One region of the Pseudomonas sp. ATCC 13867 genome, then DNA from elsewhere that is predicted to be linked to it. Evidence: predicted binding sites of a transcription regulator. Region 1 holds the regulator's gene; the other holds the start of a gene.

What was found. Region 1 encodes sigma-54, which starts transcription at its own class of promoters, with help from an activator protein. Its sites were predicted from a motif close to ANTGGCATNNANNTTGCTNT; they were not measured.
Region 2: a site for sigma-54 is predicted at 1,821-1,840, ahead of glnA (glutamate--ammonia ligase). Genes of this name have one in related genera too.

What each region holds. Positions count from the first base shown of each region.
Region 1 is NC_020829.1:1,182,697-1,186,112, reverse strand. Features, by position in the region: gene lptB (LPS export ABC transporter ATP-binding protein) at 1-692, shown strand, start outside; gene H681_RS05415 (RNA polymerase factor sigma-54) at 934-2,436, shown strand; gene hpf (ribosome hibernation-promoting factor, HPF/YfiA family) at 2,515-2,823, shown strand; gene ptsN (PTS IIA-like nitrogen regulatory protein PtsN) at 2,833-3,297, shown strand; gene rapZ (RNase adapter RapZ) at 3,300-3,416, shown strand, end outside.
Region 2 is NC_020829.1:5,152,714-5,156,129, reverse strand. Features, by position in the region: gene H681_RS23070 (mechanosensitive ion channel family protein) at 1-121, shown strand, start outside; gene glnA (glutamate--ammonia ligase) at 315-1,724, opposite strand; gene thiI (tRNA uracil 4-sulfurtransferase ThiI) at 2,055-3,416, shown strand, end outside.

The DNA of each region.
Region 1 (3,416 bases):
GCTACAAAAGCCGGCAAGTGGTCCGCGACGTCAGCATGAGTATCGACAGCGGACAGATCGTCGGCCTGCTCGGCCCCAACGGAGCGGGCAAGACCACCTGCTTCTACATGATCGTCGGCCTGGTCCGCGCCGACCAGGGCGTGGTACGCATCGACGACCAGGACGTCACCCACCTGCCCATGCATGGCCGCGCCCGTGCCGGCATCGGCTACCTGCCGCAGGAAGCCTCGATCTTCCGCAAGCTGTCGGTGGCCAACAACATCAGCGCGATCCTCGAAACACGCAGCGACCTGGATCGCACCGGTCGCCAGGAAGCACTGGAAAGCCTGCTCGAGGAGTTCCACATCCACCACATCCGCGACAACCTCGGCATGAGCCTGTCCGGCGGCGAGCGGCGCCGCGTGGAAATCGCCCGCGCCCTGGCCAGCGCACCGAAGTTCATCCTGCTGGACGAACCCTTCGCCGGCGTCGACCCGATCTCCGTGGGCGACATCAAGCAGATCATCCATCACCTCAAGGCCAAGGGCATCGGTGTGCTGATCACCGATCACAACGTCCGCGAGACGCTGGATATCTGCGAAACCGCCTACATCGTCAACGACGGCCAACTGATCGCCGAGGGCAGCTCCGAGACCATCCTCGCCAACGACCTGGTGAAGGAAGTCTATCTGGGCCACGAGTTCCGTCTCTGACCCGGAAGCCGCCCTTCCGGCGGCGCCTCGCCCCGTTCCACGACGGCCCGGACCTGTGTCCGGCGCCGTGCATTCTGCCGTCTCGCACCTGCCCGATACTCAGGTTGTAACGAAAGGTCGACAGACCCTAGGCAAAGCGTCCAGACTCAGGCATATAATTTGCTTCCTCGCGGCGCCCAGGCGTCCGTAGTCGTGGATATGGCGCTTGCTGCGCCAGCGAACAAGGTGCCTAGTTCCAGCCATGAAACCATCGCTCGTCCTCAAGATGGGCCAGCAGCTGACGATGACTCCGCAGCTGCAACAGGCCATCCGACTGCTCCAGCTCTCCACGCTGGACCTGCAACAGGAAATCCAGGAAGCCCTGGAGTCCAACCCGATGCTGGAACGTCAGGAAGACGGCGACGACTACGACAACAGCGACCCAATGGCCGACGGCGACGACTCCGCCGCCCAGGGCGCCAGCAGCAACTCGCAGGACAGCTTCCAGGAAAGCACTACCCCCAGCGTCGACAGCCTCGACGAGGACCAGTGGGCCGAGCGCATCCCTAACGAGCTGCCGGTCGATACCGCCTGGGAAGACATCTACCAGACCAGCGCCAGCAGCCTGCCCAGCAGCGACGATGACGAGTGGGACTTCACCGCCCGCACCTCCGCTGGCGAAAGCCTGCAGAGCCACCTGCTCTGGCAGGTCAACCTGGCGCCGATGTCCGACACCGACCGCCTGATCGCCCTGAGTATCATCGACGGCATCAACGACGACGGTTATCTCGAAGAGTCCCTCGACGACATCCTCGCCTCCCTCGACCCGGAACTGGGCGTGGAGATGGACGAGGTGGAAGTCGTCCTGCGCCGCGTGCAGCAACTCGAACCCGCCGGCGTCGGCGCACGCAACCTGCGCGAATGCCTGTTGCTGCAACTGCGCCAGTTGCCGGCCAAGACCTACCTGCTGACCGAGGCCCTGAAGCTGGTCTCCGATCATCTCGACCTGCTCGGCAGCCGCGACTACAGCCAACTGATGCGGCGCATGAAGCTCAAGGAAGACGAGCTGCGCGAGACCATCGAGCTGATCCAGTCGCTGCACCCGCGTCCCGGCTCGCAGATCGAGTCCGGCGAAGCCGAATACGTGGTGCCGGATGTCATCGTCCGGAAACACAACGACCGCTGGCTGGTAGAACTGAACCAGGAAGCCGTGCCGCGCCTGCGCGTCAACTCGCAGTACGCCGGCCTGGTGCGCCGGGCGGACTCCAGCGCCGACAACACCTTCATACGCAACCAGTTGCAGGAAGCCCGCTGGTTCATCAAGAGCCTGCAGAGCCGCAACGAGACGCTGATGAAGGTGGCGACCCAGATCGTCGAACACCAGCGCGGTTTCCTCGAATACGGCGAGGAGGCGATGAAGCCCCTGGTCCTGCACGACATCGCCGAAGCCGTGGGCATGCACGAGTCGACCATCTCGCGCGTCACCACGCAGAAATTCATGCATACCCCGCGTGGCATCTTCGAGCTGAAGTACTTCTTCTCCAGCCACGTCAGCACCGCCGAGGGCGGCGAATGCTCGTCCACCGCGATCCGCGCCATCATCAAGAAACTGGTCGCGGCGGAAAGTCCGAAAAAGCCATTGAGTGACAGCAAGATCGCTGGTTTACTGGAAGCACAGGGCATTCAAGTGGCACGTCGCACCGTCGCCAAGTACCGGGAGTCCTTGGGGATTGCTCCCTCCAGCGAACGCAAGCGACTGGTATGACGTTGATCCACGCCAAAGTGTTCCGGCGGCAGGCCACCTAACCTGCCACTTATACACGGGCAATAAGGAGAAAGCGGTATGCAAGTCAACATCAGTGGACATCAACTGGATGTGACCGACGCCCTGCGCGACTATGTCGTCGAAAAACTCGGACGACTGGAGCGCCACTTCGACAAGATCACCAATGTTCAGGTCATCATGGAGGTCGAGAAACTGAAGCAGAAAATCGAAGCCACCCTGCATATCGCAGGGGGTGAGGTGGTGGCCTGTGCCGAACATGAAGACATGTACGCAGCCATCGACCTGCTCACCGACAAGCTCGACCGCCAACTGATCAAGCACAAGGAAAAATACCTCGAACGCCAGCAGGGTGTTGGCGTCCGTTAACCCTTCCCTATGATTCGACTCGAGCAAATCCTGACCCCCGGCCGTTCCCTGGTGAACGTGCCGGGCGGCAGTAAAAAACGCGTCCTTGAACAAATCGCAAACCTGGTAGCTCGCGAGCTGCCAGGTTTCGATGCGCAAGACATCTTCGAAAACCTGGTGGCTCGGGAACGCCTGGGGTCCACCGGATTCGGCAATGGCATCGCCATTCCGCACTGCCGCCTCCCCGGCTGCCAGTCTCCCATCAGCGCGATCCTGCACCTGGACGCCCCGGTCGACTTCGACGCCCTCGACGGCGCGCCGGTCGATCTGCTGTTCGTCCTGCTGGTGCCGGAAGCCGCCACCGAAGAGCATCTGGAGCTGCTTCGGCAGATTGCTTCCATGCTCGACCGTTCCGACGTCCGTGACCGCCTGCGCCACGCCGCCAACGGCGAAGAGCTGTACCGGATCGTCGTGGACTTCCAGAACGGCCACTGATCATGCGCCTGATCATCATCAGCGGACGGTCCGGCTCGGGCAAGAGCACCGCACTCAACGTGCTCGAGGACAACGGTTTCTACTGCATCGACAACCTGCCCGCCAGCCTCCTCCCGGAC
Region 2 (3,416 bases), 1.7 Mb from region 1:
GCTGGACAAGGCGGGCCTCGAACTGTCGATGCCGCGGCTGAATGTGCAGCTCTCGCGGATGCGCACCTCGCAGCGCGAGGACGACGAGGAGCAGGGCGTGCCAGTAGACGGCGGGATCTGATTCCGCTTCGCGGCGCTGCTCTTCGTAGGAGCGAGCTTGCTCGCGAACGGATTACCCGACGGCACCGGTGCTGGGTCGGTTCGCGAGCAAGCTCGCTCCTACAAAATATCGGGTGCCAGCTTTCCTGAGTCCATAAAAAAGGCCTCCCGAAGGAGGCCTTAATGCTGACGCTATTTATATAGGTATTCGTGGATCAGACGCTGTAGTACAGGTCGTATTCCAGCGGGTGCACGAAGGTGCGCACCTTGATCTCTTCTTCCGACTTCAGCTCGATGTAGGCATCGATGAACTCGTCGGTGAACACGCCGCCCTTGGTCAGGAACGCACGGCCCTTGTCGAGTTCTTCCAGCGCCTCTTTCAGGCTGCCGCAAACCTGCGGGATTTCCTTCGCCTCTTCCGGCGGCAGGTCGTACAGGTTCTTGTCGGCGGCATCGCCGGGGTGAATCTTGTTCTGGATGCCGTCCAGGCCGGCCATCAGCAGCGCGGCGAAGCACAGGTACGGGTTGGCAGCCGGGTCCGGGAAGCGCGCTTCGATGCGGCGGGCTTTCGGGCTGGACACGTACGGAATACGGATCGAGGCGGAACGGTTACGGGCGGAGTAGGCCAGCATGACCGGGGCTTCGAAGCCCGGAACCAGACGCTTGTAGGAGTTGGTGGCCGGGTTGGTGAAGCCGTTCAGGGCCTTGCCGTGCTTGATGATGCCGCCGATGAAGTACAGGGCGGTCTCGGACAGGCCGGCATAACCTTCACCGGCGAAGGTGTTCTTGCCGTCTTTCGAGATGGACATGTGCACGTGCATGCCCGAGCCGTTGTCGCCGTACAGCGGCTTCGGCATGAAGGTCACGGTCTTGCCGTAGGCGTCGGCAACGTTGTGGATGCAGTACTTCAGGGTCTGGACTTCGTCGGCCTTCTTCACCAGGGTGTTGAACTGCACGCCGATTTCGTTCTGGCCGGCAGTCGCCACTTCGTGGTGGTGAACTTCGATGACCAGGCCCATTTCTTCCATGGCATTACACATGGCGGTACGGATTTCGTGGTCGTGGTCGACCGGCGGTACCGGGAAGTAGCCGCCTTTCACGCCCGGACGGTGGCCCTTGTTGCCGCTTTCGATGTCGGCGTCGGTGTTCCAGGAAGCCTGCTCGGAGTAGATCTTGAACATCGAGCCGGAGATGTCGGACTTGAACTTCACTTCGTCGAAGATGAAGAACTCCGGCTCCGGGCCGACGAATACGGTGTCACCGATACCGGTGGACTTCAGGTATTCCTCGGCGCGCTTGGCGATGTTGCGCGGGTCGCGCTCGTAGCCCTGCATGGTGCTCGGCTCAATGATGTCGCAGACCAGGATCAGGGTCGGCTCTTCGGTGAACGGGTCGAGCACGGCGGTGCTGTCGTCCGGCAGCAGGATCATGTCGGAGGCTTCGATGCCCTTCCAGCCTTCGATGGAGGAGCCGTCGAACATCTTGCCGGCTTCGAAGAAGTCATCGTCCAGCGCGTCGCGGGCCGGCATGGTGACGTGTTGCTGCTTGCCTTTGGTATCGGTGAAGCGCAGGTCAACCCACTTCACGTCATGATCTTTGATCAGTTGTTGCGACTTGTACGACATGCTGTCCTCCAGGAGGGATTAGAGCTGGGAACTTCTGTGCCCCAGGATCGGGTGATGCCGGCCGGAATACTCCGTCAGGGCAACCTGCCTCACAAGGGAGCAAGTTGCGTGCCAGTGCCCGTAATCGTGCAGAACCGCTGATTTGCGGGGCTTCGGCGAGTGCGACCAGGAATTACCGGGTAATTGTGCACCGTTTTAGTGCTTCATTGTGGTGCGTCAGTCCATTTTGGTGCGCCCAAAAGAAAGTCTCCGATTTCTGCTCAAGTCTTGAGCAATTTCGGATATAATCTTGCCCCTTTTTTTCCGTCCCATTGCAATCGCCCGGTCCGCATGAAACTCATCGTCAAGGTCTTCCAGGAAATCACCATCAAGAGCCGGCCGGTGCGCAAGCGCTTCATCCGCCAGCTGGCGAAGAACATTCGCACGGTGCTCCGCGACCTCGATCCCGAGCTGCTGGTGGAAGGCGAGTGGGACAACCTGGACGTCGAGACCAAGGTCACCGACCCCAAGGTCCTGCGCGAGATGATCGAGCGCCTGAGCTGCACGCCGGGCATCGGCCACTTCCTGGAAGTGCACGAATACCCGCTGGGCGACTTCGACGACATTCTGGAGAAGTGCAAGCTGCACTTCGCCGACAAGCTGCCGGGCAAGATCTTCTCCATGCGCTGCAAGCGCGCCGGCAAGCACCCGTTCACCTCCATCGACGTCGAGCGTTACGTCGGCGGTGGCCTGCGCCAGCAGTGCGGCGCTGCGGGCGTGTCGCTGAAGAACCCGGAAGTGCAGGTACGGGTGGAAATCCGCTACGACCGCCTGTACGTGATCCATGCCCAGCACGAAGGCCTCGGCGGCTACCCGCTGGGCGCGCTGGAGCAGGTGCTGGTGCTGATGTCCGGCGGCTTCGACTCCACCGTGGCGGCCTACCAGATGATGCGCCGCGGCATGATCAGCCACTTCGTGTTCTTCAACCTCGGCGGCCGCGCCCACGAACTGGGCGTGATGGAAGTCGCGCACTACCTGTGGGAGAAGTACGGCCGTTCCCAGCGCGTGCTGTTCGTCAGCGTGCCCTTCGAGGAAGTGGTCGGCGAGATTCTCACCAAGGTCGACGACAGCTACATGGGCGTGACCCTCAAGCGCATGATGCTGCGCGCCGCCAGCCGCGTGGCCGAGCGCCTGGAGCTGAACGCCCTGGTGACCGGCGAGGCGATCTCCCAGGTGTCCAGCCAGACCCTGCCGAACCTCTCGGTGATCGACCGGGTGACCGATACCCTGGTGCTGCGTCCGCTGATCGTCAGCCACAAGCAGGACATCATCGACACCGCGACCCGGATCGGCACCGCCGAGTTCGCCAAGCACATGCCCGAATACTGCGGCGTGATCTCGGTGAACCCGACCACCCAGGCCAAGCCTTACCGCGTCGACCACGAAGAAACCAAGTTCGACATGGCCGTGCTCGACCGCGCCCTGGAGCGCTCCACCCAGATGACCGTCGACCGCGTGATCGACGAACTGGGCAAGGACCTGCCGGTGGAAATGGTCGACGAAGTGCTGCCGGGCCAGATCGTGGTGGACATCCGTCACCCGGATGCCCAGGAAGATGAACCGCTGGCGCTCGAAGGCATCGAAGTGCTGCCTATGCCGTTCTACGCGATCAACAGCAAGTTCAAGGAACTGGATCCCAACCGCCAGTACCTC